Linked DNA regions of Actinospica robiniae DSM 44927. The protein of the gene in region 1 interacts with the protein of each later gene in a pairwise test. Links are inferred from orthologs where the notes say so. Each region holds a gene or a part of one and is shown in the gene's direction. Other genes may lie near its edges. The genes, in order: leuS and ligA.

Region 1 (15,292 bases):
AGTGTCCTCGCGCGGGGAGAGGGGCGGGGTGTGGGTGGGCCCACCGGACGGTATCGCATTACGCGGCGAAAGTTAAGAGCGCGCACGGCTACCGGCCGGTACCCCGGCCGCGATCAGGGCGGATATCGGGACCGTGCGGGCGGGGGCGGGTGGTATCCTGCACACATGCAAGCTGTGCGCCTGCTTCTTGGCCGGCCGCGCTGAGGATCGACTCAGCGTGGCGACCCCTCCTGTGCGAGGGGTTTTTTCATTGCGGCACGAGAACACTTCCGACCAAGCACTTGCGACTGACTGCGAGGAACTTGACATGACTCAGAGCACGGTCGCGGGGCCCGGAGAAGAACCGGCGCACCGCTACACCGCGAAGCTGGCCGCCGAGATCGAGGAGCGCTGGCAGGGCTACTGGCGCGAGCACGGGACCTTCGAGGCGCCCAACCCGGTCGGGCCGCTCAAGGGCGAGGTGTCCGAGGGCAAGCACAGCTTCATCATGGACATGTTCCCCTACCCCTCGGGCTCGGGCCTGCACGTCGGGCACCCGCTGGGCTACATCGCCACCGACGTCTTCGCCCGGTTCCAGCGGATGAACGGCTACACCGTCCTGCACACCCTGGGCTACGACGCCTTCGGCCTGCCGGCCGAGCAGCACGCGGTGGCCACCGGCGAGCACCCGCGCGCCTCCACCGAGCGGGCCATCGAGATCTACCGGCGCCAGCTGGGGCGGCTGGGCCTGGCCCACGACCCGCGCCGCTCGATCGAGACGATCGACCCGGACTACTACCGCTGGACGCAGTGGATCTTCCTGCAGATCTTCAACTCCTGGTACGACCCAGCCCGGCAGTGCGCCCGCCCGGTCGCCGAGCTGATCGAGCAGTTCGCCTCCGGCGTGCGGCCCACCCCGGACGGCCGGGCCTGGTCCGAGCACTCCGCCGTGGAGCGCGACGAGCTGCTGGGCGAGTACCGGCTGGCCTACGCCAAGGAGGTCTCGGTCAACTGGTGCCCGGGCCTGGGCACCGTGCTGGCCAACGAGGAGGTCACCGCGGACGGCCGGTCCGAGCGCGGCAACTTCCCGGTGTTCAAGTCCAAGCTGCGCCAGTGGATGATGCGCATCACCGCGTACGGCGACCGGCTGCTGTCCGACCTGGAGCTGCTGGACTGGCCCGAGGCGATCAAGCTGCAGCAGCGCAACTGGATCGGCCGGTCCGAGGGCGCCCGGGTCTCGTTCGCGGTGCCGGCGCGGCCGGCGGACGCGGACGGCGCCGTCGGCGAGGACCGGATCACCGTCTTCACCACCCGCCCGGACACCCTGTTCGGCGCTACTTATATGGTGCTGGCGCCCGAGCACGAACTGGTGACCAGGATCGTGCCGGCGGCCTGGCCGGAAGCCACCCCCGAGGCGTGGCGCGGCGGGGCGGACACCCCGGCCGAGGCGGTCACGGCGTACCGGGCGATGGCCGCGGCCAAGTCCGACGTGGACCGGCAGATGGACGCCAAGACCAAGACCGGCGTGTTCACCGGCGCCTACGCGACCAACCCGGTCAACGGCGAGCCGGTCCCGGTGTTCATCGCGGACTACGTGCTGATGGGCTACGGTACCGGCGCGATCATGGCCGTGCCCGCCCACGACACCCGCGACTTCGCCTTCGCCCGCGCGTTCGGCCTGCCGATCCGCTGTGTGGTCAAGCCGACCGACGGACGCGGCGAGGACCCGGCCGCCTGGGACGACGCCTTCAGCTCGTACGACGCCGAGCTGGTCAACTCGGCCAACCCCGAAGTCTCGCTGGACGGCCTGGGCGTGGTCGAGGGCAAGGCCGCGATCACGAAGTGGCTGGAGGGCAAGGGGATCGGCGAGGGCACGGTCAACTTCCGGCTGCGCGACTGGCTCTTCAGCCGGCAGCGCTACTGGGGCGAGCCGTTCCCGATCGTCTACGACGAGGACGGCGCGATGCACGCGCTGCCCGAGTCGATGCTGCCGGTCGAGGTGCCCGAGGTGGAGGACTACTCGCCGCGCACCTTCGACTCGCAGGACTCTGCCAGCGAGCCGGAGACGCCGCTGTCGCGCAACGCCGACTGGGTGAACGTGGAGCTGGACCTGGGCGACGGCCGCGGCCTGCGCCGGTACCGCCGCGAGACCAACACGATGCCGAACTGGGCCGGCTCCTGCTGGTACGAGCTGCGCTACGTCGACCCGGACAACAAGCAGGACATCGTCGATCCGGCCAACGAGCGGTACTGGATGGGCCCGACCGAGCACAAGCCGGTCGGCGGGGTGGACCTGTACATCGGCGGTGCCGAGCACGCGGTGCTGCACCTGCTGTACGCGCGGTTCTGGCACAAGGTGCTGTTCGACCTGGGGTACGTCTCCTCGAAGGAGCCGTTCCACAAGCTGTTCAACCAGGGCATGATCACCGCCGACGTCTACCGGGACGACCGCGGCTTCCCGGTGCCGGCCGTCGAGGTGCAGGAGCGCGACGGCGGGTACTTCTGGCAGGACGCCGAGGTGACCCGCGAGGCCGGCAAGATGGGCAAGTCGCTGAAGAACTCCGTCGCCCCGGACGACTTCTGCGCCGAGTACGGCGCGGACACCCTGCGCGTCTACGAGCTGTCGATGGGACCGCTGGAGGTCTCGAAGCCCTGGGACACCAAGGCGGTGGCCGGTTCGATCCGCTTCCTGCAGCGCGTGTGGCGCAACGTGGTGGACGAGGACACCGGCGAGCTGCGCGTGGTGGACGAGGAGCCGGACACCGCGACGCTGCGGGCCACGCACCAGGCGGTCGCCGGGGCGGCCGAGGACGTGGCGGGTCTGCGCTTCAACACGGCCGTGGCCAAGCTGATCGTGCTGAACAACCACCTGACCAAGCTGGAGCGGGTGCCGCGGTCCGCGGCCGAGGCACTGGTGCTGGGCGTCGCGCCGTTCGCGCCGCACCTGGCCGAGGAGCTGTGGTCCCGGCTGGGCCACGACGAGTCGCTGGCCTACGCCCCGTTCCCGCAGGCGGATCCGAAGTACCTGGTCGCCGATGAGGTGACCTGCGTGGTCCAGGTGCAGGGCAAGGTGCGCGACAAGATCCAGGTGGCTCCGGACATCGCCGAGGAGGCGCTGAAGGAGCTGGCGCTGGCGACGGAGGGGGCGCAGCGCGCGCTGGACGGCCGCGGTGTCAGAACCGTGATCGTGCGGGCGCCGAAGCTGGTGAACATCGTCCCGGCGTAGCCCGGCCGGCGCGCGGCCGGCGCCCGGGTGACGGGTCCGGACGCGGTCGGCTGACGTGAATCCGGTGCTTCGGGCGCCGGTTCGCGCGGAAGTTCCCTCCACGGGCCGGTGCGCACGCTGCGCACCGGCCCCGGTGCTGTCCGTCGGGGTATCGTCGGGCGCATGGAGTGGGTAGTCGGGGTGGTGTACGCGGGATTCCTGTTTGCGAGCGGGATCCTCGCGTGGATCGACGCGCGCACGAAGCGCCTGCCGGACAAGGTGCTCTTCCCGCTCTGCGGCTGGGGGCTGCTGGGGCTGACCGCGGCGTCCTGGGCGGGCGGCGCCTGGTGGCGCCTGGCCGTCGCGGCCATCGCGGCAGCACTCTTCTACGGACTGTTCTGGCTGCTGTGGTTCTTCGGCCCGATGGGCTTCGGCGACGTGAAGCTGGTCGGCGTGCTCGGGCTCTTCCTCGGCTGGGCGGCGCTGCCAGTGGCCGTGGCGGGGCTGCTGCTGGGCATGCTCGCCGCCTGCGTGGCCGCGCTCGGCGGGATGGCGCTGGGCCGGGTCGGGCGCAAGTCGATGGTCGCCTTCGGGCCGTACCTGATACTCGGGGCCTGGGCGGCGTTGGCCGCCCAGGCCGTGGAGCTGATCCGGGGTTGACCGCGCGGTGTCGCTTTCGCTAGGAGCTCGGCGTCGCGCTCGGCGAGGTCCGGTTGTAGGCCTGGATGTCCTGCACGTCGAAGGGATCGAGGGTCGTGGCGATCACCGGGTCGTTCGGCGGGCTCCAGTCGCCCCCGTCCCAGGTGATGTGGACGTGCCAGGTCGTATAGACCGTCGGCGTCACGCCCCTGGCCAGCGTCGAGTACTCCACGCCGCAGGTCGGATTCACCGACGCGGACTGGCCGTGCCACTCCGGCCCCAGTGTGTTCGAGGACTGATGGACGCAGTCGCCGCTCCAGGCTCGGCCGGGGGCGGAGCCGCGATCGATCGTGAAGGAGACGGCGTAGGCGGTGAAGTCCACGCAGTACCGCGTACCGAAGACGCAGACTTCCTGGTCCACCTTCGTGTGGGTAGTGCCCTCATCCTGCCAGTACCAGATGGGCAGGCCGACGGTCGCCCTCGCCGGGTCGCCCGCGGCGTCATTGCGTCCCTGACTCGACTTCACCTGCGCCGCGGGCAGCAGCACTACGCTCTCGACGTACTGGGCGAGTTCAAGATCGGTGAAGACGGGTATTTCCGCCGGCGTTCCGGTCGGCTGGTCTTCGTTGTCGGCCCAGTAGAACTGCTTGGCCCCCAGAGCAGCCAGCTCATGGGAGCAGGTGTCCAGCTGGTCCCCGGAGGCGGCACTGTTGTAGAACATGCCGTACCACTCGCCCAGGGGTGTCGTACCGACGTTGTAGCTGTCCCACGGCGGTCCCGAGTCCGACTTGTAGTCGGAGGGCGGGGCGTCGGTGCCGTTTGTGTCGTACTCCTTGGCCAGCATCGTGTACCAGTTGTCCGTGGAGCTTGTGGACTCGAAGGCCTGGACGTAGCCCTGCAGGCCCGCCGGGTCGTAGGCTGGCGCCCACCAGCACGGGACGATGCTCGCAGAGCCGCTGCTGCCGTCGCTCTGCGCGGCGTTGCCTCCGTTGGAGCACGAGGTGATCTGCTGGTTCACCACCTCCCACATCTTGTAGGTGTCGCCGCCTCCGCCGCCGCCTCCGCCGCTGCTGCCGCCGCTGCTCGGGCAGATGGCCACGCTGTCCGCCATGGCGGGTGTGACCGACCCGACCGTGGCCAGGACGCTGGAGGAGACCAGGACCGCGGCGGACAAAGCCGCCCGCCCCTTCACTTTCCGATGCATGAGGACGCTCCGTCCTTGGTCAAGACCTGTTCGACCGCCCACAGTTCGCCCTTGCCCTGCACCAGGATGCCTTGGCGCAGGGTGTAGTTTTCCGTGGTGCCCGCGGTGTTCTGGATCGTCCGGCCGTCGCCCAGGTCCACGTAGTCGAGCCGGGTGGAATCCTCGCAATACGAGTATTCGGCCTGGCCCTTTCCGCTCGCCGAGACCGTGAAGGCGTAGAGCCGGTCGACGCCGGTGAGCCGTTCGTTCTGCTTCTTCCACCAGGCCAGCTGGGAGTTCTCGGTGCTCAGCGCGTCGCCGGCGGTGAGATAGCGGAAGTTCGCCTCGGTCGCCTCGCCGGAGCTGAGTGCCTCGATGAAGCCTTCATACTGATACACCAGGATCGTCTGAATCTCATCGGCCGTGACCGAACCCTGATCCGTGGTCTGGAACTGAAGGCTCAGATCCGAGGGGATCTTGAAGCTCATCGACAATCCCGAGACCGGTGCGAGCGAGGCCGTGGCCGCCGAGCCGGGCGCAAAGGACGCGGCTCCCGTGGCCGCACCGCTGATTCCACCGCTTTGCTGTACGGAACTCGAGCAACCGTAAAGCGCCGCGCATAGCATCATGGCGGTGACGAGGGCAGTTGTCCGCGAACGCACAGTTCCCCCTGCGTAGGTCCCGGATCGCCCATCGAAGACAGATGGGTCGACACCGGATCGTACCGGGCCAACCGCGGCACCGGTAGCCCGATAATGCCGGAGCGTATACGTGTAGCGAAAACGTGTCCTTCGACGCCTCTAGCCAGAACACTGCGATGATCTTGCACGCCTGGTTGCGGTTTGCCACATATTCGGCCGCGGACCCTGTTGAGTTTTCCGACTGCGCCGCTACTATCAGGAGCCAGTCGGCCACTCCGGGGGTACGGATCGTGAGCAGCAGCACGGAGAACAATGTCGCCGGGATGACGGGATGGAAGCCTGCCGGCTCCCCCGCCGCCCGGCCGAGCGCGCCTGCCCCGCCCCCCGGACCGGTACGTCCGCCCACCACCTCGCGCGAACGCAAGCCCGCGCTGGCCGCCCTGGCCCTGCTTCTCATCGCAGCAGGCGTGCTCGCTTCGGTTTACCTGCAGATGCAGGCGGGAAACCGAGTCGGAGTGATCCAAGTGACGCGACACGTCGCCCAGGGACAGCAGATCACTGACGCCGATATCAGCGAAGCCATGGTGGCGCAGGATTCCTCCATCAATTACGTGACCTGGTCGCAGCGCGGCCAGCTGAGTCAGTACACGGCGGAGACCGACCTGGTGCCCGGCACGCTGCTGATCGGGCAGATGCTCAACAGCTCGCCGGCCGCCGACGGCAACCTGATGACCTTCGCGGTCTCCCTGACCGCCTCCCAGTACCCGCCCAGCCTCGGCGTCGGCGACACGGTCTCCGCGTACTACGTCGGGACACAGCCCGGCACCACCGGTGGCGCGGACGTCACGCTTCTGCTGGCGACTTCGGTGAGAATCGTTGAGCTGCCCGGCGACAACGGTTCCTCCAACTCGGCCGGCGTGTTCGAGATCTCCGTCGACAAGGCGGACGCGGCCAACCTGCTGACCGCCTCGCAGGAGGGCAACCTGGTGTTCACCACCGGCGCGAACGGCGTGGCCTCCACGCACGCGAGCGCCGCCCCCTCCGCCGGCGGCAACGGTTCCGCGCCCGGCGGCACGGCGAGCGCTGGGAACTAGGCCGTGTCCTCATGACGCTCATCGCTCTCGCGGCGGACAAGGGTTCCCCCGGGGTCACCACCTCGGCCGTGGCCCTGGCCGCCGTCTGGCCCCGCCGCGCCCTGTTCGCGGAATGCGATCCGCACGGCGGCGACCTGGTCTACCGCATGCCGGCCGACCACGGCGGCCCGCTCGACCCCAACCGCGGCCTCGTCTCGCTCGCGGTGGAGGCCCGCCGCGGCCTGGATCCGGGCACCCTCGCCCAGCACACCCAGCGGCTGCGCGGCGGCCTGGAGATCCTGGTCGGACTTGGCAACGCGGACCAGGCGCGCGGCATGACCGGGCTGTGGCCGACCCTCGGCCGCGCCCTCGACCGCTTCGGCGAGCTGCCGGGCGGGGCCGACGTGATCGCCGACTGCGGACGTATCGGCCCTGATTCGCCCAGCGTCGACCTGCTCGGCCAGGCGGGCCTGGTGCTGCTGATCGCGCGCGCCGAGGCGGAGCAGATCGCGCACGTGCGGGACCGGGCCAACAGCCTCTCCGCCCGCCTGCACGCCAGCCAGAACAGCTCGGTCTCGCTGGCCCGGCCGCCCATCGGCATCGTGCTGATCGTCCCGCCCGGACGGGCCAAGGAGACCGTCAAGCAGGTCGGCGACCTGCTCTCGGCCACGACCGCCGGGGCCGAGGTGGTCGGCGTCATCGCCTACGACGAGACCGGCGCCGCGGCGCTGAACGGCCGGGCCCGCGGCCGCGTCGACAAGGCACTGGTCACCCGCAGCGCGCGGGAACTGGCCGCGACCGTCTCCCACCGCTACGGACTGCTGCGCCCGCAGGCGCCGCAGTCCGCACAGCCGCCGCAGCCCCAGGGCCGGCCCGCGGCGTACCCCCAGCACCCCGGCTTCCAGCCGCCGCAGCCGACGCCGCCGCAGCCGACGCCGCCTCAGCCGACGCCGCCGCCGCAGCCCGCGTACGCCGCCTCGGTCAACGCGGAGACCATGACCTCGATCCCGATCACGCCGACCTCGGTGACGCCCGGCGGCGGCGCGAACGGCAACGGGAGTTCGAACCCGAACTCGACCAACCCGTACTTCAGCAACCCGCGCGGTGGCGCGACCACGGCCGCGAACCTCAAGAGCGTGCCGCATCCGAGCGATCGGACGGTGGGCTGAGATGGACCACGGCCTCGTCAAACGGCTGCGTCAGGAAGTCGGCGACCGGATAGCCGAGCAGCGCCGGCTCGACCAGATCAGCGGCCTGCCGGTGATGACCGCGCAGGACGAGCGGCAGTACGCCCGGGCCGTGATCGGCCAGACGCTGTCCGAGCACGCGCACACCGAGATGACCGCCGGCCGGCGTCCGCCCACCGCCGAGGAGGAGGAGGCCCTCGCCGCCGGCATCCACGCCGCGCTGTTCGGCGTGGGCCGGCTCCAGCCGCTGCTGGACGACCCGGACATCGAGAACATCGACGTCAACGGCTGCGACCGGGTCTTCGTCTCTTACGCGGACGGCCGCGAGGCGATGGTGGAGCCGATCGCCGAGTCGGACGAGGAGATGGTCGAGCTCATCCAGATCCTCGGCGCCTACTCGGGTCTGAGCTCACGGCCGTTCGACGCAGCCAACCCGCAGCTGGACCTGCGCCTGCCCGACGGCTCCCGGCTCAGCGCGGTCATGGACGTCACCCGCCGCCCGGCGCTCTCCATCCGCCGCGCGCGCATGGGCAAGGTCTTCCTGTCCGACCTCGTCGGCAACGGCACCGTGCTCACCGAGCTCGGCTCGTTCCTGGCCGCGGCCGTGCAGGCGCGCAAGAACATCATGATCGCGGGCTCGACCAACGCCGGCAAGACGACGCTGCTGCGGGCCCTGGCCAACGAGATCCCCGCGCACGAGCGCCTCGTCACGGTGGAGCGTGCGCTCGAACTCGGCCTCGACCAGTTCCCCGATCTGCACCCGAACACGGTGGCGCTTGAGGAACGGCTGCCCAACTCCGAGGGCCTCGGCGCGATCACCATGGCGGAGCTGGTGCGCCGGTCGCTGCGGATGAACCCCAGCAGGGTCATCGTCGGCGAGGTGCTCGGCGACGAGATCGTCACGATGCTCAACGCGATGTCGCAGGGCAACGACGGCTCGCTCTCCACGATCCACGCGAACTCCTCGCAGGAGGTGTTCAACCGCATCTCCACCTACGCGCTGCAGGCCCAGGAGCGGCTGCCGGTCGAGGCCAGCCACATGCTGATCGCCGGCGCGATCAACTTCGTGGTCTTCATCGCCCGCCGCAACGACTACCACCGCGGCGGCACCGTGCGCCGCATGGTCACCTCGGTGCGCGAGGTCAGCGGCGTGGACGGGCGGGTGCTCTCCTCGGAGGTGTTCATGGAAGGCCCCGACGGACGGGCCATGCCGCACTCCCCGGTCACCTGTATCGACGAACTGCTGGCCCACGGGTATCAGCCGAGCGGACTGTGGCGATGAACCGGATGTGGCGATGAACCCTCGAGAACTCCTGCAGATCTCCACGCTTGAGGCGATCCTGGCCGGCCTGGTCGTCGGCGGCGGCATCGCCCTGCTGATCGCGGCCCTGGTCGGCTTCAGGCCGAAGGAGCGCCCCGCCGAGGGCGGCTTCAAGATTGGCGACCGGATGCGCAGCGCCGGACAGCGGCTCATCATCGCCCTGCTGGTCGGGATCGTCGCGGGTGTGCTGACCCGGTGGCCGGTCGCCGGCATCGCGGTGGCGGTGCTGGTCTTCTTCTGGAAGCAGCTGTTCGGCGGGCTGGGCAGCGAACGGCTCGGCATGCAGCGGGTGGAAGCCCTCGCCATGTGGACGGAGTCGCTGCGCGACACCATCGCCGGAGCCGTCGGCCTCGAGCAGGCGATCCCGTCCGCGGCCCGGACCGCCGGGCCGTTGCTCATCCCGCACCTCGACGCCCTCATGGACCGGGTGCGCGGGCGGATGCCCCTGGCCGACGCCCTGCAGCACCTCGCGGACGACATCGACGACCCGAGCGCGGACATCATCATCGCCGCGCTGATCCTCAACGCGAAACTGCGCGGCCCCGGGCTTCGCGAGGTGCTCGGCGCGCTCGCCAAGTCGGCCCGCGAAGAGGTGGACATGCGCCAGCGCATCATCGCCCAGCGAGCCGGCACGCGGCGCTCGGTCCAGATCATCGTCATCAGCGTGGCCGCGGTCGTGCTCGGGCTCGCGCTCTTCGACCATCGGTACGTCCAGGCGTACGACTCCGCCGTCGGCCAGGTCGTGCTGCTGATCGTGGTGTCCTTCTTCGCCGCGGGCTTCTTCTGGCTGCGCAAGCTCGCCGAGATGAAGACACCGGAACGCTTCCTGCTACGGGTCAGGTGAACGCGTGATCGTGGAGATCGCCCTCGGCGCGCTGGTCGGCCTCGGAGTGTTCCTGCTGATCCGGGCCCTGATACCGTCGCGGCCCAGCGCCGCGGTGACCGTGGCCCAGATCGACGCGCTGCGCGAACTCGGCCCGCACAGCGCCGAGCGGCGGGAGCGGGCCGAGTCCGTCAGGGAGCTGATCGGCCGGAAGGCGGCCGAGTTCTACGCGAGTCAGGGCTGGCAGATGCGGTCCCTGCGGGCCGACCTGGCGATTCTGGACCGCGGCTGGGAAGCCTTCCTGACGACCAAGCTCGGGCTCGCCGCGGTCGGGTTCTTCCTGCCGCCGCTGTTCTTCGTCGCGCTCTGGCTCGTCGGCTTCCACCTCAGTGCCCTGGTCCCGGTGTGGCTCGCGCTCTGCTGTGCGGCATTGTTCTTCGTCCTGCCTGACCTGGAGGTGCGCCGCGATGCCAAGGAACGGCGTGCGGACTTCCGCCGGGTGGTCACCGCGTTCCTCGATCTGGTGTCGATGAACCTCTCCGGCGGCCGCGGCCTGCCCGAGGCCATCATGTCGGCGGCGGAGATCAGCAACAGCTGGGCGGTGCGCCGCATCCGCGACGCGCTGACCGCCGCGCGGCTCTCCGGCCAGACCCAATGGGCGGCGCTGAGCGCGCTCGGCGACACGCTCGGTGTCGAAGAACTCGTCGACCTCGGACACGCGATCGCGCTCACCGCGGACGACGGCGCCAAGATCCGCCAATCCCTCGCCTCCCGGGCCGAGACCATGCGGCGCCGGGAACTGGCGGAGATCGAGGGCAAGGCGGGCCAGCAGTCGCAGTCGATGCTGGTGGCGCAGCTGCTGCTGTGCACCGGCTTTCTCATCTATTTGATCTTCCCGGCGATCATGCAGATCTCGGGCCTCAGGTAGCAAGTCCGAAGAAGGGAGCACTGCCATGAACACGGTGTTCGGCCCGGCGCTGCAGTACCTACGCGTCTCATTCACGGCGCGCTACGCGAGGGCGAGATCCGAGGAGTCCGAACGCGGTGCATCCGCGGTCGAGTGGGTGATCATCTCGGCCATCGTGGTCGCCATCGTGGTCGCGGTCGGCTTCTGGTTGCTGACCACCCTGGAGGCCAAGGGCCAGCAGGTCTGCGACCAGATCAACGGCACGGGCAAGGGCGCCGCCCCGGGTGCCGCCTGCGCCGGTGTCGGCCCCGGTAATTGACGTCGAGTACGCCATGAAGGCAACGCCCCGTTCCGCTCGCCGGAACAGGCAGGACAAGGAGTCGGGGGCCACGGCCATCGAGTTCGTGCTGTGGACCCCGCTCCTGTTCCTGTTCATGTTCGGCTCGGTTCAGTTCGGGCTGGCCATGTTCGCCCGCCATGTGGCGCAGACGGCTGCCCAGGAAGGGGCTCGTACGGCGCGGGAGCAGGCGGCGGCCAATCCCAAAACCTGGCAGGTACCCGCCGAGAAGGACGCGAAGACGTGGGTGAACCAGCTCATCGGCGGACTGGTCTCGGACGGTTCGCTGCAGGCGACGCCGATCCCGGTCACCCGCGGCGCGTATCCGGAGGTCGGCATGGAGGTCTCGTTCTCGATCGTCTCCGTGGTGCCGGACTGGCAGTTCCATCTCGACGCCGCCAGTCAGGGCCCGGTCGAGTGCTACTACACCCAGGCGGGTGCGTGTGTCGGCCCGAACGGCTAGAGCGCGGCGTGAGCGCGGAGAGGCAGGCATCTCGACCGTCGAGGTCGTGATCGCGGTGCCGGTCATGATGGTCTTCTTCCTGATCTGCGTCGGATGCGGTTTCTACGCCGAGGACGTCTCCAAGGTGCGGGAGGCCGCCGCCGACGCCGCGCGCATGGCCTCCGTCCAGAACCCTGCGAACGATATGACGGGCCCAGCCCGAAAAGCCGCCTGGGCGGACCTGCAGGGCACCTGCACCCGCGACGACCAGAACGACCTGCCGATCACGCCGGCGACGATGCGGATCCAGCTTCCGTCGAAGCAGGCCACCGGGACGACCTCGGCGCAGTCGTTCACGGAAGTCGTCCAGATCACCGTGACCTGTGACTTCACCCTGTTCGGCCAGAATCTCTCGCTCACGGAGTCGTCCTACGCACCTTTCGACTACTTCCGGGAGCAGCGATGAGATCGCGATGCGCGCGGGAGGATCGGGAGCAGGGCTCGGCGACGTTCATCATGATCGGCTGGGCGCTGGTCGTGTGGGTGCTGCTCTCCGTGGTCGTGGACGTCGGCCTCGCCATCTCGCAGCGGGAGCGGGCCGCCGACTTCGCCGACCAGGCCGCGCGGGCCGAGGCGCAGAACCTCGACCTCGGCACTCTGCAGCAGTCCGGGACCGCGGCGATCGCGAACGACGGGTGCGCGCGGGCGAAGGCCTATCTGCTCGACCCGAGAGTGCGTAAGACCGTGGACGCCGGCGGGGTGGTCGCGCTCGACACGAGCTTCGGCAACGAAGGCGCGAATAAGAGCGCTGACGGTTGCCAGCTCGGGCCGGGCAACACCGTCACGGTCTCGGTCCACATCACCTACAAGCCGCTGGTGTTCGACGCCATCTTCGGCGGCGGATCCATCACGGTCACGGAGACGGGTACGGCGACCGTCCAAGCGGGTATTCGATAGCGCGAGGTGGAAGGGGGAGCACGATGACGTACACACCGCCACAACCGGTGAAACTGCAGACCGGGCGGGCCAGGAAGTACCGGCGCACGATAGGCGACGTCTTCCGGGCGCTCGGGGCGCTGCTCCTGCTCGCCGTGCTGCTCGGCGGCATCCCCCTGGCGCTCGTGCACTTCATCGGCTGGCCGCTGCCGCACCACATGCCGAGCCAGGACACCTTCCGCCAGCCGCTGAGCAGCCAGATCCTGCTCAAGGCGCTGGCCGTGGTGGTGTGGCTGGCCTGGGCGCAGTTCACCGCGTGCGTACTGGTGGAGCTGGCCAACGCGCGGCGCGGGGTCGGCCTGCCGGCCCGGGTGCCGGGGGCGGGGCCGAGCCAGTTCCTGGCCCGCCAGCTCGTCGCCGCGCTGCTGATGCTCACCGCCACCGCCGCTTCGTTCGCGCCCGACATCACGCACCTCGGGCACACGCCGGTCGCGATGCCGAGGGCGCAGACCGCCGCTTCCGCGCAGCTGTATCCGGGACAGCCCGTGTCCGCAAACGTCTCCGGCGCCTCGGCGGCGCTCAAGGCGGCCGGGGTGATCGCGAGCGCGAGCAACCTGCCGTCGGTGCGTCCCGGGCAGCAGCTGGCCCGGCCGGACAGCGGAACGCTGACCTCGGTCTCGGTCGACAGCACCTCCGGGACCAAGCTCTACCGGGTGCAGCCGCCGCAGGGGCGCAACCACGACTCGCTCTGGGAGATCGCCGACCGGCATCTGGGCGACGGCCGCCGCTACAAGGAGATCTACGAGCTCAACAAGGACCGGGTGCAGCCGGACGGGCAGAAGCTCACCGAGGCCTCGCTGATCCGGCCCGGCTGGATCCTGGAGATGCCGGCCGACGCGACCGGCGGGGACCTGATCACGCAGATGCCCCCGTCCACCGCCGGATCCTCGTCCACGGCCTCCGGATCGTCCGCGCCGACGACGGACGACTCCTCGGCCGGGACCTCCGCGGCGTCCGCGAGCGCGCAGCAGGGGCAGCAAGGACAGCAGGGGCAAGCCGGATCCGCGTCCGGCACGTCCGCCACGGCGCACACGAAGCTCACTCCGGCCAACCCGCAGGGCGTGAAGGTCCGTCAGACCGCCGAGGACATCGCCTCCGTGGTCTCTCAGGCCGCTCAATCGGCCGGGCAGGGGGACGACGGCGGCACCATCGACGCCGGCGCCCCGCGCACCTCGCACCGCGGCACCGCCTCCGCGGACGAGCGGCAGCTCGGGCCGGTGGAGGAGCGGGTGCTCTACGGCATCGCCGGCGCGCCGCTGATGGCCGCCGGGCTGCTGCTGGCGCTCGGCCGGCACCGCCGCCGCCAGCTGTGGAACCGGGTCGGCGGCCGTCGGCCGACCACCCCGACCGGGGACGCCGCGGTGGCCGAGGAGTCGATCCGGGTCGGCGCCGGCGAGGTCGAGGTCTGGTTCCTCGACCTGGCCCTGCGCGGCCTGTCCGCCGAGCTCGTGCGCCGCGACCGGCCGCTGCCCCCGGCCGCCGGGCTGCGGCTGCGGGCGCAGGGCATCGAGCTGATGCTGGACGAGCCCGCCGACCCGACCGCCCCCGAGCAGGCGCCGCTGCCCTGGTTCACCGCGGCCGACGGCCGGTCCTGGAACTTCCCGCGGCCGGCCATCGGCCAGGTCGACGGGGACGCCGCGCGGGTGCGCTTCGCCCCGTACCCCGGCCTGGTGTCCATCGGCAGCGGCGGAGAGCGCGGGGACGAGCGGATCCTGGTGGACCTCGAGGCCGTCCCCGGCGTGCTCGCGGTGTGCGGCCCGGCCGAGAAGGTCTCGGCGATGATCTCGGCCATGGCCGTCGAGCTCGCCACCAACGCCTGGTCGGACCGGATGTCGGTGACCCTGGTCGGCTTCCCGGGCGACCTCTCGCCGCTGGCCCCGGCCCGGGTCAAGCACGTGAAGCTGCTCGACGAGATCCTGCCCGTGCTCGAGGCCGAAGCCGCCCAGCGGGCCGAGGCGCTCTCGGCGGCCGGCCTCGACTCGATCCTCGGCTCCCGGGCCCGCGCCACCCAGGCCGGATCCTTCGCCCCGCACTTCGTGCTGATCGCCGAGGAGCCGCATCCGGCCCTTCTCAGCCGTCTGATCTCGATCGCGCCGAAGACCACCCGCGTCGGCATGGGCTTCGTGGTGGGCGCGGACGTCGCGGGCGCGGCGGGCCGGCTCGACATCGACGACTCAGGCGTCGTGCGCGAGTCCAGGCTCGGCCTCGAAGCCAAGGCGCAGCTGCTGCCGGCGGACCAGTACGCGGCGATCCTGGGCCTGTTCCGGGCCGTCGGCGACGTCGAGGGCGTGCCGCTGAGCGGCGGGGGCGGCGGGATGGCGCGGGTGACCGGGGTCGGCTACACCGGGCCGCTGCCGGACGAGCAGCCGTCGGTGTTCGTGCGGGTGCTCGGCGAGCTCGAGACCGTGGGCACCAGGTTCGGCGAGTTCGCCGACACCGAGCGGCTCCCGCTGCTCAACGAGGCGCTGGTGTTCCTGCTGCACCACCGCGACGGCGTGCACCCGAGCGTGCTCGCCGCGGCCCTGTGGCCCCGCGGCACCACCGCCGACGTCGCCCGCG
Region 2 (14,914 bases), 1.5 Mb from region 1 along the record:
CCGAGGGCAAGGAGGTGGCCGGCCGGCTGGCGATCAAGACCGGCTCCGGCGTGCTCACCGACGCCGTGGACCTCACCGTCGCCGACGGCGTGTTCGTGGCCGAGCAGTCGATCTTCGGCGGCTCCTCGATCGTGCACGCCTCGGTCACCGAGGGCACCCCGATCATCGCCATGCGGCCGAACGCCACGCCGCCCGCCCCCGAAGCGGCCGCGGCCGAACGGGTGGACGTGGAGGTGACCCTGACCGAGTCGGCCAAGCTGGCCCGGGTGGTGGAGAAGGTCACCGTGGCCAAGGGCGACCGGCCCGAGCTGACCGAGGCCGCGATCGTGGTCTCCGGCGGCCGCGGCGTCGGCTCGGCCGAGAAGTTCTCCGTCATCGAGGCCCTCGCCGACCAGCTCGGCGCCGCCGTCGGCGCCTCGCGCGCGGCGGTGGACTCCGGCTGGTACCCGCACCAGTCGCAGGTCGGCCAGACCGGCAAGACCGTCTCCCCGCAGCTCTACCTCGCCTGCGGCATCTCCGGCGCGATCCAGCACCGGGCCGGCATGCAGACCTCGAAGACGATCGTCGCGGTCAACAAGGACCCCGAGGCCCCCATCTTCGAGCTGGTGGACTACGGCGTCGTGGGCGACCTGTTCGCGGTGGTCCCGCAGGCCACCGAAGAGATCGCCAAGCGCAAGTAACGCCGCCCGGCAAACCGCCGCCCCGCCTCCGCCGACCTCGGCGGATGCGGGGCTCCGGTGTGTTCCCCCGGCGTCTAGAATCAAGCTCGCTATGACCTACCTCGACCACGCGGCGACCACGCCCATGCATCCCGACGCGATCGCGGCGGTCAACGCCCAGTTCGCGCTCGTCGGCAATGCGAACTCGCTGCACGGCCCGGGCCGCGCCGCGCGCCGGGTCGTGGAGGAGTCGCGCGAGGCGGTGGCCGCCGCGCTCGGCGCCCGGCCCAGCCATGTGGTGTTCACCGGCGGCGGCACCGAGGCCGACAACCTCGCGGTCAAGGGCCTGTACTGGGCCCGGCGCGCCGAGGACCCGCGCCGGGTGCGGATCGTGGCGGCCAGGATCGAGCACCACGCCGTCCTCGACGCCCTGTTCTGGCTCGAGCAGCACGAGGGCGCCGAGCTGGACTGGCTGCCGGTGCGCCCGGACGGCTCGGTCGCCCCGGCCGCGCTCGACGCCGCGCTGGCCGAGGACCCGCAGACCGCCGCACTGGTCACCCTGATGTGGGCGAACAACGAGGTCGGCACGGTGCTGCCGATCCGCGAACTGGCCGAGGTGGCGCACCGGCACGGCGTGCCGATCCACTCCGACGCGATCCAGGCCGCGGGCCACCTCCCGCTGGACTTCGCCGAGAGCGGGCTCGACGCGCTCAGCGTCACCGGCCACAAGCTCGGCGGCCCGCTCGGGGTGGGCGCGCTGCTGCTGGGCCGGGAGACGAAGCTGACCGCGCTGCAGCACGGCGGCGGCCAGGAGCGCGACGTGCGCTCCGGCACCCTGGACACCCCCGGCATCGCCGGCTTCGCCGCGGCCGTCACCGCTGCCCGGGCCGAGCAGCCCAAGGAGTACGTGCGGCTGTGCGCCTTGCGGGACCGGCTGATCGAGGGCGTGCTGCGCGCGGTCCCGGGCGCGGTGCTCTCCGGTCCGGCGCTGCCCGAGCCGGACGCGCGGCCCGAGCCGGAGGCCGCCGACCGGCTGCCCGGCATCGCGCACTTCTGCTTCCCCGGCTGCGAGGGCGACTCCCTGCTGCTCCTCCTCGACGCCCGCGGCATCTCCTGCTCCACCGGCTCCGCCTGCTCGGCCGGCATCGCCCAGCCCAGCCACGTCCTGCTGGCCATGGGCCGCAGCGAGGAACTGGCCCGCGGCTCGCTGCGTTTCTCGCTCGGCCGCACCTCGACCGATCAGGACGTCGACGCTCTGCTCGAGGCCCTGCCCGCGGTCGTCAGCCGGGCCCGGGCCGCCGGGCTGAGCTGAGGCGTCGCAGGGGGCGAAGGCCCGGCGTCGTTGATCACCCGATGGTGTGATCTTCAGCGGATTGCGGCACAGATAAGGCGAGACCCTCGTAGAAAGGTTCGGAAAGATGGCGAACGACGAGGAGGAATGGGACATGTACGCCCCGGTGTTGCCGGCTACGCCGCCCGATGGCTGGACGCTCGAGAACCTCCCTCCGGATCTGCCGAAGCACACCGAGCTGATCCGGGGGGCGCTCGTCATGAGCCCGCAGAAGAGCTGGCATCTGGTTATCGTCCGGATGCTCGAAGGCGAATTGCTCAAGCAGGCGCCGGATGCATACCGCGTGCTCCGGGAAATGGCCGTGCGGAAGAGTCCGCGATCCGCTCCGGAACCGGACATCTCCATCGTTCGCGCCGAGGCCTTCGACTTGGATAAGTCGGTCTATCTCCCGCAGGACATCGTTCTCGCCGCCGAGGTCGTCTCGCCTGAATCCGAGGAGCGCGACCGCGAGGACAAGCCCGCCATGTACGCGATGATGGGCATCGCCTCATTCTGGCTGATCGAGCGTGGCGAGGACGACGATCCGGTGGTGCACGAGCACCGGCTGGTCGGCGACCGGTTCGAGTGGAAGCGCGCCCACGTGGGCCGACTGGTGACCGACGTCCCGTTCGCCCTCGACATCCCCTTGCGCGTCCCGTCCCGGTAGTACGAAAAATCCCCTGTCCGGCTCACGTACCCTTGAGGTATGCGAGTACTAGCAGCGATGTCCGGCGGAGTCGACTCGGCGGTGGCGGCCGCCCGCGCGGTGGCGGCGGGGCATGAAGTGACCGGGGTGCACTTGGCGCTCTCGCGCAACCCGCAGTCCTTCCGTACCGGGGCCCGCGGCTGCTGCACCGTCGAGGATTCGCGCGACGCGCGGCGGGCCGCCGACGTGATCGGCATCCCGTTCTATGTGTGGGACATGGCCGAGCGCTTCCACGCGGACGTGGTGGACGACTTCGTCGCCGAGTACGCCGCGGGGCGCACGCCCAACCCCTGCCTGCGCTGCAACGAGAAGATCAAGTTCGCCGCGGTGCTGGACAAGGCGCAGGCGCTCGGCTTCGACGCGGTGTGCACCGGGCACTACGCGCGGATCGTGGACGGGCCGGACGGCGGGCGGGAGCTGCATCGCGCTCTGGACCCGGCCAAGGACCAGTCCTACGTCCTCGGTGTGCTCGACGCCCGGCAGCTGGCCGGCGCGCTTTTCCCGCTCGGCGACTCGCTCAAGACCGACGTGCGCGCCGAGGCGGAGCGGCTCGGGCTCGCCGTCGCGGACAAGCCGGACTCGCACGACGTCTGCTTCATCGCCGACGGCGACACCCGCGGGTTCCTGGCCGAGCGCCTCGGCACCGCGCCCGGCAAGATCGTGGACAGCTCCGGCGCCGTGGTCGGGGAGCATCAGGGGGCGTACGGGTACACCATCGGGCAGCGCAAGGGCCTGCGAATCGGGGATCCGGCCGGGGACGGGCGCCCGCGCTACGTGCTGGAGATCTCGCCGGTCGAGAACACCGTCACCGTGGGCACGGCCGAGGAGCTCGCGGTGGACGCGCTCGACGCCGGGCACGTGCGCTGGTGCGGGCCGGTCGGCCGGGACGGCTTCGACTGCCTGGTCCAGCTGCGCGCGCACGGCGAGCCGGTCGCGGCCTCGGCCCGCTACGACGCGGATGGCGGCGTGGTGATGCTGGCGTTCGCCGCGTCCGTGCGCGGCATCGCGCCGGGACAGACCGCGGTGCTCTACGACGGCAGCCGCGTCATCGGCTCGGCCACGATCACCGCGACCCGCCGGGCCGACGCGGTCGCAGGCGCCTGATTCGTCCTCACTGCTGCGGCGGAAAGGCGAAGAGCACGAACAGGACGAAGACCGCCAGGGCCAGCAGCAGGGTCAGCAGCGCGCCCGCGGCGATGCCGAAGACGGCGAGGCCGAATCCGCGCTCACCCGAACGGCGGATCTGGCGCAGCCCCAGGCCGCCGAAGACGATCGCGGCCGGCGGGCAGAGCACGAGGAGGACCAGCGACAGCAGGGAGCACACGTTGATCCTGGTGAGCCGCACGGCCGCGGCCGTCCTCGTGCTCGCGCCGGACCTGCGCGCGGCGTAGGCCAGGCCCGGCACGGTCGAGGGCGAGGCCTTCTCCGCGCGCAGCGGCTTCGGGATCGCGTCCTCGGGCTCGGGCCCGGGCCACGGCCGGGCGTCCTCGGGTTCCGGGCCGAGCGGTACGTACCACGACATCAGACGTCGAAGCGCACGTACACGCCGCGGTACTCGCGGGTGGCCAGCTCCGAGAGCATCGAGAGCCCGCGCAGCAGGCCGGCGTAGCGCTCGGCGCTCCACTCGGTGCCCCAGGTGCGCACCTGCCACAGCCGGGCCAGCTCCATCAGCCGCCGGTCCCCGCACCCGGCCAGCTGCCGGTAGAGCGGGGTGCGCACGGTCAGCACCACCTGCTCCTCAGTGCCCTGAGCCAGCGATCCCGGGGCCAGCGCGGCACATCGGCCCAGCTCCCGCGCCGGGGTCAGCAGCGCCTCGCGCACGCTCACCGGGTCGTGCCCGGTCGCCAGCGTGTCGAGTTCCAGCAGCTGGGCCGGATCGAGGTCCGCCGCGTCCACGAAGGCCAGCCGCACGCCCGCCGCCACCGCGTCACGACCGCGGCTCCAGGCGCCGACGAGCCGAGACAGTTCCGCGGCCGTGGCGGTGAAGAACATGGTCTGCACGCGGATCACCCCTCTCAACGCTAGCCGGTCGAAGTCCTCACCCGTCGGATGACAGAGTTTTGCATAGCCCGCCCTGATCCGCCGCTCTTTTCGGAGCAGATTCGCCTTAGCGGGTGTAGCGATATTCTGCAGACATGACCAACGATCACCGGGCCGCGGTCCCGGGACCAGCCGCCTCCGGCGTCGGATCGCTGCCGGGCGGTGATCTGGGAGCCGCCCTGCGCCTGGTTTTCGACGGCCTGGGTGGCGCTCCTGGCCTACCGTACCTGCCCGAGCTGCCCGCGCGGGGGGTGGGGGCGGACATGGCCGGGCGCACGGCCGCACTGCTGGTGGACCTGGCGGTGGAGCTTGCTCCGTCCGGTTGGCGGGTGGCCGACGCGGCGGGCCGCGACCACGGGCGGGCGCACAGCCATCTGCGCCGTGATCTGGACCTGCTCGAGGAGCACACCCAGGACTACACCGGCGCGCTGAAGGTGCAGGCGGTGGGGCCGTGGACGCTCGCGGCCACGATCGAGCTCAAGCACGGCGACAAGGTGCTCGCGGACCGCGGCGCCTGCCGGGACCTGGCCGAGTCGCTGGCCGAGGGCCTCGCTCTGCATCTGGCCGAGCTGCGCCGGCGGATCCCGGGAGCCAAGCTCGTGCTCCAACTGGACGAACCGGCGCTGCCCGGCGTGTTGCGCGGCACCGTCCCGACCGCCAGCGGCTTCGGCCGGCTGCGCTCGGTGGAGGAGCCGGCCGCGCGGGACCTGCTGCGCCGGGTGATCGAGACCGCGGCGCCGGACAGCCCGGTCGTCGTGCACTGCTGCGCCCCGGACGTCCCGTTCGCCACGCTGCGCGGCGCCGGCGCCTCCGCCGTCTCGGTGGACTGGTCGCTGCTGACGACCCGCCAGGACGAGGAGCTCGCCGAGCTGGTCGAGGCCGGCGTCATGCTCTACGCGGGCGTCGTCCCGGCGCTGGACCCGGTCTCCAGCGTGCCGCCGGGCTACCAGAAGTTCGTCGACGAGATCCTCGCGCTGCGCCGGATCGGCCTGCCGCCCCGTCAGATCGCCGGCGCCGTCGTGGTCACGCCGTCCTGCGGCCTGGCCGGCGCGAGCCCGCAGTGGGCGGCGCGGGCGCAGCGGCTGTGCCTGGACGCGGCGCAGGCGCTCGCCGACGTGGAGTGAGCGGGCGGCGCGCGGGGCCGTTCGAGCGAACACGGCTGAACCGAATCTGAAGAATCCGGCAACCGTTCCCCGGTCGGCGGCATCTGTCAGTACATGACGGATCCGCAGCCGCACGCCTGGTCCCGCCGCCGCTTCACCAAGATCATGGGCGGTGCGGCATCACTGGCCACCCTGGGTACCTTCGCCTCCGCCTGCGACGGGCCGGCCGGGTCGCCCACGTCGGCGCAAGCCGCGAACGCGGGCGTGACCAAGGCGCCGACGACCGCCGCGTCGCCGCAGCCGAAGGCCGCCGCGCAGAACGTGGTGGACGCGCAACTGCTCTCCAGCCGCTACGGCCTCAAGCCCTTCCTGCCGGCCCCGCCGCCGCCCACGGCCAAGGCCATCCACCTCGACCCGAACCACCCGACGACCTTCTCGGACGTCCCGGCCAGCGAGAAGATCGTGTTCGTCACCATCGACGACGGGATCGACAAGGACCCGGCCTTCATCCAGATGGTCAAGGACTTCAAGATCCCGCTGACCCTCTCGCTGGCCGACACGCTGATCCGGGACGACTACGCGTACTTCGAGAAGCTGTACGAGACCGGCTTCGTCTCCATTCAGAACCACACGGTGACCCATCCCCTGGAGATGCCCGGGCTCTCCTTCCAGCAGCAGCTCGACGAGGTGGCCGGGCAGCAGGTCAAGCTGAAGCGGGAGTACGGCGTCACGCCTTACATATTCCGGCCGCCGGGCGGCAACTACAACGAGACCACCCGCGCGGCGGTGCGCCAGGCCGGTCTCAAGGGCATGATGATGTGGCGGGAGGCGATGGAGATAGAGGACATGGAGTATCAGACCTCGCGCCGGCAGCTGAACCCGGGCGACATCATCCTGTGCCACTTCCGCGGTCCGGCCCAGCTCAAGGGCAAGACCATGGTCCAGATGATGACCAACCTGTACCGCCACATCCAGGCCCAGGGGTTCGCTGTCGCCGACGTCACCCAGTACGTCTGACCTACCGTCGGCCCCGCAGCGGTACCATCGGGGCATGGTGGGTCACGTATCGGGACGGACCGTGGCATGACGGATCGTCCCAAACTCAAGGTCTCCTACACCGTGGAGGCCAAGCAGACGCGCGACGAACTGCCCGTCGAACGTCAGGCGATGCTCGATCACGCGGTGAAGGTGCTCTCCCGCGACCCGTATCACAAGACCGCTACCGCATCCATCGGAACGAACGACAACTACCGCAAGGCCTACGTCGCACCCGGGCTCATGCTCGAGTACACAGTGGTGCGGGAGGTACTCGTGGTGGTGCTGCTCGAGATCTTCGACGAGAGCAGATACCTGCTCGACCTCGACGTGGACGAGGAGCTCTGACCAGGAGAACCCTCGAAGCGCGTCACCGGCCGTGGTCGGCTGTTTCTGTCGGTGGGCACCGGTAGTTTGTGTCTATGGCTGAGAAGCGAGACACCTCCCTGAGCAGCGAGGCCGTCGTTCCCACGGAGTCCGGGGCGGCCCACCGGCACGCCGAACTCGTCGCGGTCATCGACGAGGCTCGGTTCCGCTACCACGTGCTCGACCGGCCGACGATGGCCGACGGCGAGTACGACGCGATGATGCGCGAGCTGGTCGGCCTGGAGGAGGAGCACCCGGAGCTGCGCACGCCGGACTCGCCCTCGCAGAAGGTCGGCGCCGAGCTGTCCACCGACTTCGCCTCGGTGGACCACATCGAGCGGATGCTCTCGCTGGCGAACGCCTTCAACGCCGAGGAGATGGCGGCGTTCAACGAGCGCGTGGTCCGGGAGGTCGGCTCCGTGCCCGCGTACCTGTGCGAGTTGAAGGTGGACGGACTGGCCGTCGCCCTGGTCTACGAGAACGGCCGGCTGATCCGCGGCGTCACCCGCGGCGACGGGCGCACCGGCGAGGACGTCACGGCCAACGTGCGCACCATCAAGGGCATCCCGTCGAAGCTGACCGGCTCGGCCGAGCACCCGGTGCCCGAGCTGGTCGAGGTGCGCGGGGAGATCTACTTCCCGAGCGCGCAGTTCGAGGAGTTCAACGCCTGGGCGATGGAGCACGAGGGCCGCTCCTACGCCAACCCGCGCAACACCGCGGCCGGCTCGCTGCGGCAGAAGGACCCGCGGGTCACAGCCCAGCGGCCGCTGCGCATGGTCGTGCACGGGATCGGCGCCCGCCGCGGCCTGGACGTGACTTCCCAGTCGCACGCGTACGAGCTGCTGCGCGCCTGGGGCCTGCCGACTTCCGACCGGGTCAAGGTGGTCGAGTCGCTCGACGAGGTGCTCGCTTATATCGAGTACTACGGCAAGCACCGGCACGACGTGGAGCACGAGATCGACGGCGTCGTGGTCAAGGTGGACAACCTCGCCCTGCAGGGCCGGCTCGGCGCGACCAGCAAGGATCCGCGCTGGGCCATCGCGTACAAGTACCCGCCGGAGGAGGTCACCACCAAGCTCCTGGACATCAGGGTGCAGGTGGGGCGCACCGGCCGGGTCACCCCGTACGCGGTGATGGAGCCGGTGACGGTGGCCGGGTCCACCGTCGCCCAGGCCACCCTGCACAACCAGGAGGTGGTCAAGCGCAAGGGCGTGCTGATCGGCGACACGATCGTGCTGCGCAAGGCCGGCGACGTCATCCCCGAGGTGGTCGGGCCGGTGGTCGAGCTGCGCACGGGCGAGGAGCTCGAGTTCGTGATGCCGGCCGAGTGCCCGTCCTGCGCCACGCCGATCGCCCCGCAGAAAGAGGGCGACATCGACCTGCGCTGTCCCAACTCGCGCAGCTGCCCGGGCCAGCTCAAGGAGCGGATGGCTTATCTGGCCGGGCGCAGTGCGCTGGACATCGAGGCCCTCGGCTACGAGGCCGCGGCCGCACTGACCGCGCCGGACTCGGGCGAGGCGCCGCTCACCTCCGAGAGCGAACTGTTCGAGCTGACGGTGGAGAAGCTGGCCGAGCCGCGGATGTACCAGAAGGCCCGGGGCAAGGAGGCGGCCGAGGGCGCGCTCGAACTCGTGCCGTACTTCTACACCAAGGGCACCAAGGCCAAGCCCTCGGCGCCGACCAAGACCACGGCCCAGCTGCTCGAGCAGATCGAGGCGGCGAAGACCAAGGAGCTGTGGCGGTATCTGACCGCCCTGTCCATCCGGCATGTGGGCCCGAGCGCGGCCCGTGAGCTGGCCCGAGTGCTCGGCTCGCTCGAGGCGCTGCGCGACGCGAGCGCGGAGGACCTCGCCGGCATCGACGGTGTCGGCCCGACCATCGCGCAGGCCGTGGTCGAGTGGTTCACCGTGGACTGGCACCGGGAGATCATCGAGCGCTGGCTCGCCGCCGGCGTGCGCCCGACCGTGCCCGCCCGCGCCGCCGGGCCGCAGCCGCTGGCCGGGCTGACGGTCGTGATCACCGGCACGCTCGAGGGCTTCACCCGGGACGGTGCCAAGGACGCGGCGCAGGAAGCCGGCGCGAAGGTGTCCGGCTCGGTCTCGAAGAAGACCTCGTACGTCGTGGTGGGGGAGAACCCGGGCAGCAAGGCTGACAAGGCCACCGAGCTCGGCGTGCCGGTGCTCGACGAGGCCGGCTTCCGCGCGCTGCTGGCCGGGGAGCTGACCGCCGCCGAGCCCGAACAGACGCCGGCCGCCGAGAAGTCCGGGGCCGAGGAGGCGGCGGACGCCGCCGCGGACGCCGACGAGGAGATCGCGTAGGGGCCGCCGGCCCGCCCGTCCGCCTGGGCCGGGTCTTCAAACCGGCGTCGCGGAGTCGGCGCCGGTTTGACGACCCGGCGGGGGCGCGTGCCCGGCGCGCGCCCTGGCGTGTGAGCCCGGCGCGGGCGGCGCGCGCTACCCCTCCCGTGTCCGCGCAGGCCAGGGTGGGCGCGGAGACGAAGATCATCTGATTCACCGTCACGAATCGGCCAAGCTTTCACCTGAATACGTGCTATGCGATTAGCCTGGTTGCTCACGCGCTCCCGTCGCGTGCCCGGCGCGTCCGGCCGGAGTGATCGGCCCGTGCCTGAGTGACTGAACCGGCTCGACGACGGAGGTGGAGATGGCGCGGTTCCGGATGTTCTGGACGGATCCGACCTGGCGTCCGCGCGCCTACCTCAGTCTCGTCATAGGCGGCGGCGGCGCCGCGATCGCCGCCGCGCTCTACTCCCTGTGGACCGGAGCGGGCGCGGCCGGCCGGCTGCAGCTGCAGCCCGCGGTGCTCTGGCTGCTGATCGCGCTGGTCGTCCTGGGCGAGGCCCGGCCGGTCCTGTCCCGCCGCAACACCGACGGCGCCAGCCTCGGCCTCGCCTTCGCCTCGGCCATCTACGCCGTGGACGGCTGGCAGGACGCGGTGCTCGCCCAAGCCCTGGGCATGCTGCTGGCCGAGGTCGGCCGCCGGCACACCTTCGACCGGATCGCGTTCAACGTCTGCCAGCAGGCCATCTCCTACTTCGCCGGCTCGTTCCTGTTCACCCTGCTGGTCGACCGGAACGGCAACAGCGCGGTCCACGCCAACGTGCTCGGGCCGGCCAGGGTCAGCGCCCTGATCGTCACCGGCTGCGTCATCGTCGTCGTCAACCACTCGCTGGTCTGGGGCTACGTGGCGCAGGTGCGCGGCCTGCCGTTCTCGCTGCAGCTGCGCCGGGACGGCTGGCGGCAGACCCGCGCGTCCGGCGCCATGGTCTGCCTGGCCCCGCTCGTGGTGGGGCTGACGATGCGTCACGGCTGGCTGCTGCTGTGCCTGCTGCCCGCCATCTACGTCGTGCACGGCAGCACCACCGAGCGGTGGGAGCGCGAGTGGGAGTCCAAGCACGACGTGCTCACCGGGCTGCCCAACGGCCGGCTGCTGCGCGCCGAGGGGGACAAGGCGCTGGAGGTGGCCGAGCGCACCGGCGGCCGGGTGGGCGTGCTGCTGCTCGACCTCGACCGGTTCAAGGACGTCAACGACACGCTCGGGCACCTGATCGGGGATCAGCTGCTGCGCGTGGTGGCCAGTCGGCTCTCCGCCTGCGTCGGCAGCCAGGGCATGCTGGCCCGGTGGAGCGGCGACGAGTTCGTGGTGCTGCTGCCGAACGTGCGCACCGAGCAGGAGGCCTTCTCCGCCGCGCACCGGATCGCCGAGTGCTTCACGATCCCGTTCCAGCTCGAGGCCTACACGCTCGACCTCGAGTGCTCCATCGGCGTGGCCGAGTATCCCCGGGACGCGGACGACTTCGAACAGCTGCTCCAGCGCGCGGACGTGGCCATGTACCAGGCCAAGCGCTCGCGCTCGGGCATCGCGGTCTACGAGGCGGGCCGGGACCAGAACACCCCGGACCGGCTCGCGCTGCTCGGCGACCTGCGCCGCGCGCTGGCCGGCGGCGAGATCCAGCTGCACTACCAGCCGAAGGTGGCGTTCGCCACCGGCCAGGTCGTCGGCTTCGAGGGCCTGGTGCGGTGGAACCACGCCGGACGCGGCCCGGTCAACCCGGAGGAGTTCGTCCAGCTCGCCGAGCAGACCGGCCTGATGCCGACGCTCACCACGTACGTGGTCGAGCGGGCGCTGGCGCAGGCCGCAGTCTGGTGGCGCTCGGGCCTGTCGGTGCCGGTCGCGGTGAACGTCTCCATGCGCGACATCCACGGCCCCAACTTCGTCGCCGCGATCCAGGAAGGCCTGCGCAAGCACCGCGTGCCGCCGGCCGCGCTGCAGCTCGAGATCACCGAGCGGGTGCTGTTGCAGGACCCTGAGCGCGCGAAGGCCACCCTGCACCGCCTCGACGCGCTCGGGGTGAACCTGTCGCTGGACGACTTCGGCACCGGCTACTCCTCCCTGGTGCTGCTGCGCAGCGTGCCGGTGCGCGAGATCAAGATCGACAAATCCTTCGTGGCCCGGCTGGTGCACGACCAGGAGGACGCCGCGATCGTGCGCTCCACCGTGGACCTCGCCCACTCGCTCGGCCTGAAGGTGGTCGCCGAGGGCGTGGAGGACCAGGTGACCTGGCAGCGCCTGGCCGAACTCGGCTGCGACATCGCCCAGGGCTGGCTGCTGGCCAAGGCGCTGCCCGCGCACGAGGCCACGGCGTGGCTCAACCGCCGGGCCCAGGCCGTCGCGCACGGCCGTCCGACCGCGGCGCTGCCCGGGCCGAAGAACCGGCCTTCGCTGCGCGGCGCCCCCTGACCGGCGTCCGAGCGCTCTCTCGGCCCAGCCCGTCCCCGCCGATCCCAGCCCGCGAAAAGTAATCCGCCCGAGTGACAACCGGTCGTGCCGCAGAGGCGTGACACCATCGAGCGCGCCTGCTGCGGGGCGCCGACGTTCACCGCGCACCGGCGCCAGGCCGCGGAGAGCTCCGACGTACCGGACCTGAGCCCGGACCGGCTGGCGATCGTCGTCGCGCTGCAGAAGATCACACCGGAGCTGCGGCAGGTGATCGTGCTGCACCATCTGCTCGACCTCTCCGTCGAGGAGATCTGCGCGGAGACCGGGGTGCCCTCCGGCACGGTGAAGGCGCGCCTGGTACGCGGTCGCAAGGCGCTGGCCCCTCATCTGAGCGAGTTCGCACAGGAGGCCGGGCATGGCCCCGAGACCACGCAGACCCGCGGCGCCAAGGCCGTCGGCCGGGCCGCCGGCCCGGCGACGTCCGACACATCCGGCAGTTCGACTCACGAAACGACTTCGAAGGAGGGTACGCGCTATGTCTGAGCATTTCGACGAACTGCTTTCCGGCGTGGTCGAGTCGGCGAGCAGCGCCGCGCGCGAGCCCGGCGCTGCGGCGGCCCGCAAGCGAGGCCGGCAGCGCCGCACCCGGCAACGGCTGGCCTCCTCCGCGCTGACCGTGGCCGTGCTCGGCGGGGCGGGCGGCGTGGCCGCGGTCTCGCTGAACCACAGCGGTCCCGGCAAGGTGCCCGTCGCGAACTCCTCCGTCTCGGCCAGTGCGAGCGTCATCACGGCGAGCCCGTCGCCGTCCCAGTCGGCGTCCGAATCCGCGAGTCCGACCGCTCCGACGCAGAACCCGACCACCACCACGCCGAGCGACACGAACTCGGGCACACCGACGAGTTCGATCCCGAGCGCTGTGAAGACGTTCTGGTCGGCGGTTCCGGCTGGTTGGCTTTCGCCGTCGCTGGTGCCGCTCGACGGCACGCTGCACTGGGCCGGGGGTGGTGTGTCGACGGCGCTGAGCGGTGTGGCGCTGATGGGGCAGACCCCGATTCTCTACCCGTGTGCGGACGCGGCGAACGGCTACCCGATCTTCTCGAAGGATGTCGCCGGGTTCTCGATGAACAGTTTCACTGCCACGGCGGATGTCACCGGTGCCGGGTTCGACGGCACTTCGGGGGCGAGGCAGGAGTACGTGCGTTATAGCAGTGTCGCGGCGGCGCAGGCCGCGTACGCTGCGCTGGTCAGGGATGTGGGGGCGTGCTCGGTTCTCAAGGACATGACCGATGTGAAGAACGTGCCCTCCACGGAGGTGGCCACGAAGACCGCGACGGTCTCCGACGGTGTGGCCTACACCGACATCAGGCGTACCGATCAGGGCCGGCCCGCGCAGGTGAACGGCAACTACACCGCCTCCGACTACCACGGCTACGTCGTGCGTAGCGGGAACCTGCTCGACATCGTCTTCCTCGACGGCGGGTCCCCCGTGGACGACTCCAGCCACGACAGCGCCGCCCTCACCACCATGATCCGCGCGCTGGGTTGAGATTCGGCCGAAGACGCGGCAGGGCGCGTCGCGCGCCGGTGAAAAGCGGGACTCGTCTCCTTCCACCCCCATTAGGATGGAGCGGTCCGACCCGGCCGCGGCGCGTCCGCGGGCGCCGCTGCGAGCAGAAAGCAGGACCGATGTCCGCGATCACCCGCGAGGAGGTGGCCCACCTCGCCCGGCTTTCCCGGCTTGCGCTGAGCGAGGCCGAACTCGACCATTTCGCCGAGCAGCTCGACGCGATCGTCGGCGCCGTGGCGAGGGTGAGCGAGCTGCCGACCGAAGACGTGCCGCCCACCTCGCACGCCCAGCCGCTGACGAACATCTTCCGGGCCGACGTGGTGCGTCCGGCCGGGACCCAGGTGCTCGACCGCGCCGAGGTCCTCGCCCAGGCGCCGGCCGCCGAGGACGACCGCTTCCGGGTTCCGCGCATCCTCGGTGAGGACTGAGACCATGAGCACTGATCTGACCAGGCGCACCGCCGCCGAACTGGCCGCCTCGATCGCCTCCGGCGAGGTCTCCGCGCTCGAAGTGACGCAGGCTCACCTGGACCGCATCGGCAAGGTGGACGAGAAGGTCAACGCCTTCCTGCACGTGGACACCGAGGGCGCGCTCTCGGCCGCGCGGGCCGTGGACGCCAAGCGGGCCAAGGGCGAGCGGCTCGGCCCGCTGGCCGGCGTGCCGCTCGCGCTCAAGGACCTGTTCACCACCCGCGGCATCCCGACCACCTGCGGCTCGAAGATCCTCGAGGGCTGGCTCCCGCCGTACGACGCGACCGTCACCCGCAGGCTGCGGGAGGCCGACGTGGTCATCCTGGGCAAGTCCAACATGGACGAGTTCGCCATGGGCTCCTCCACCGAGAACTCCGCCTACGGCCCCACCCGCAACCCGTGGGATCTCGAGCGCATCCCCGGCGGCTCCGGCGGCGGCTCCGCGGCCGCGCTGGCCGCCTTCGAGGCGCCGCTCGCGATCGGCACAGACACCGGCGGCTCGATCCGCCAGCCCGGCGCCGTCACCGGCACCGTGGGCGTGAAGCCGACCTACGGCGGCGTCTCCCGCTTCGGCATGGTGGCCTTCTCCTCCTCGCTCGACCAGGGCGGCCCCTGTGCCCGCACCGTGCTCGACGCGGCGCTTCTGCACGAGGTCATCGCCGGGCACGACCCGCTCGACTCCACCTCCATCGACGCCCCGGTTCCCGGGGTGGTCGCGGCCGCCGAGGCGGGCGCGCGCGAGGGGATCAAGGGCCTGCGGGTCGGCGTGGTCAAGCAGCTCGCCGGCGAGGGCTACCAGGCCGGCGTCATGCAGCGCTTCGAGGAGTCGGTGGCGCTGCTGCGCGAGCTCGGCGCCGAGGTCGTCGAGGTGGACTGCCCCTCGTTCGCCTACGCGCTGCCG

What was found.
Region 2: the proteins of leuS (region 1) and ligA interact in binary tests that used the Escherichia coli proteins (3 or more experiments, as listed by UniProt). The link is inferred for Actinospica robiniae DSM 44927 from one-to-one orthologs.

Annotation. Positions count from the first base shown.
Region 1 is NZ_KI632511.1:5,301,874-5,317,165, reverse strand. Bases 1-3,405 are described here. They hold leuS (leucine--tRNA ligase), read left to right. Parts: upstream 1-307; coding sequence 308-3,205; downstream 3,206-3,405. Other genes in these bases: ACTRO_RS22415 (prepilin peptidase), read left to right, coding at 3,368-3,405; ACTRO_RS43710 (peptidoglycan-binding domain-containing protein), read right to left, coding at 1-1. Also shown: more of ACTRO_RS22415, read left to right, coding at 3,406-3,844; ACTRO_RS22410 (hypothetical protein), read right to left, coding at 3,864-5,027; ACTRO_RS22405 (hypothetical protein), read right to left, coding at 5,012-5,494; ACTRO_RS43705 (hypothetical protein), read left to right, coding at 5,938-6,741; ACTRO_RS22395 (CpaE/TadZ family protein), read left to right, coding at 6,753-7,889; ACTRO_RS22390 (TadA family conjugal transfer-associated ATPase), read left to right, coding at 7,891-9,189; ACTRO_RS22385 (type II secretion system F family protein), read left to right, coding at 9,203-10,072; ACTRO_RS22380 (type II secretion system F family protein), read left to right, coding at 10,083-10,979; ACTRO_RS43700 (hypothetical protein), read left to right, coding at 11,005-11,277; ACTRO_RS22370 (TadE/TadG family type IV pilus assembly protein), read left to right, coding at 11,291-11,758; ACTRO_RS43695 (TadE/TadG family type IV pilus assembly protein), read left to right, coding at 11,733-12,203; ACTRO_RS22360 (pilus assembly protein TadG-related protein), read left to right, coding at 12,200-12,694; ACTRO_RS22355 (AfsR/SARP family transcriptional regulator), read left to right, coding at 12,718-15,292.
Region 2 is NZ_KI632511.1:6,805,489-6,820,402, forward strand. Bases 6,900-9,926 are described here. They hold ligA (NAD-dependent DNA ligase LigA), read left to right. Parts: upstream 6,900-7,295; coding sequence 7,296-9,557; downstream 9,558-9,926. Other genes in these bases: ACTRO_RS29225 (hypothetical protein), read left to right, coding at 6,922-7,221; ACTRO_RS29235 (putative bifunctional diguanylate cyclase/phosphodiesterase), read left to right, coding at 9,901-9,926. In the rest of the region: ACTRO_RS29185 (electron transfer flavoprotein subunit alpha/FixB family protein), read left to right, coding at 1-680; ACTRO_RS29190 (cysteine desulfurase family protein), read left to right, coding at 772-1,971; ACTRO_RS29195 (Uma2 family endonuclease), read left to right, coding at 2,078-2,656; tRNA 2-thiouridine(34) synthase MnmA, read left to right, coding at 2,696-3,799; ACTRO_RS46160 (DUF4190 domain-containing protein), read right to left, coding at 3,807-4,217; ACTRO_RS29210 (hypothetical protein), read right to left, coding at 4,217-4,705; ACTRO_RS29215 (methionine synthase), read left to right, coding at 4,831-5,859; ACTRO_RS29220 (polysaccharide deacetylase family protein), read left to right, coding at 5,953-6,855; more of ACTRO_RS29235, read left to right, coding at 9,927-11,997; ACTRO_RS44095 (RNA polymerase sigma factor), read left to right, coding at 12,082-12,519; ACTRO_RS29245 (hypothetical protein), read left to right, coding at 12,512-13,522; Asp-tRNA(Asn)/Glu-tRNA(Gln) amidotransferase subunit GatC, read left to right, coding at 13,663-13,971; Asp-tRNA(Asn)/Glu-tRNA(Gln) amidotransferase subunit GatA, read left to right, coding at 13,976-14,914. UniProt on the Escherichia coli protein: DNA ligase that catalyzes the formation of phosphodiester linkages between 5'-phosphoryl and 3'-hydroxyl groups in double-stranded DNA using NAD as a coenzyme and as the energy source for the reaction.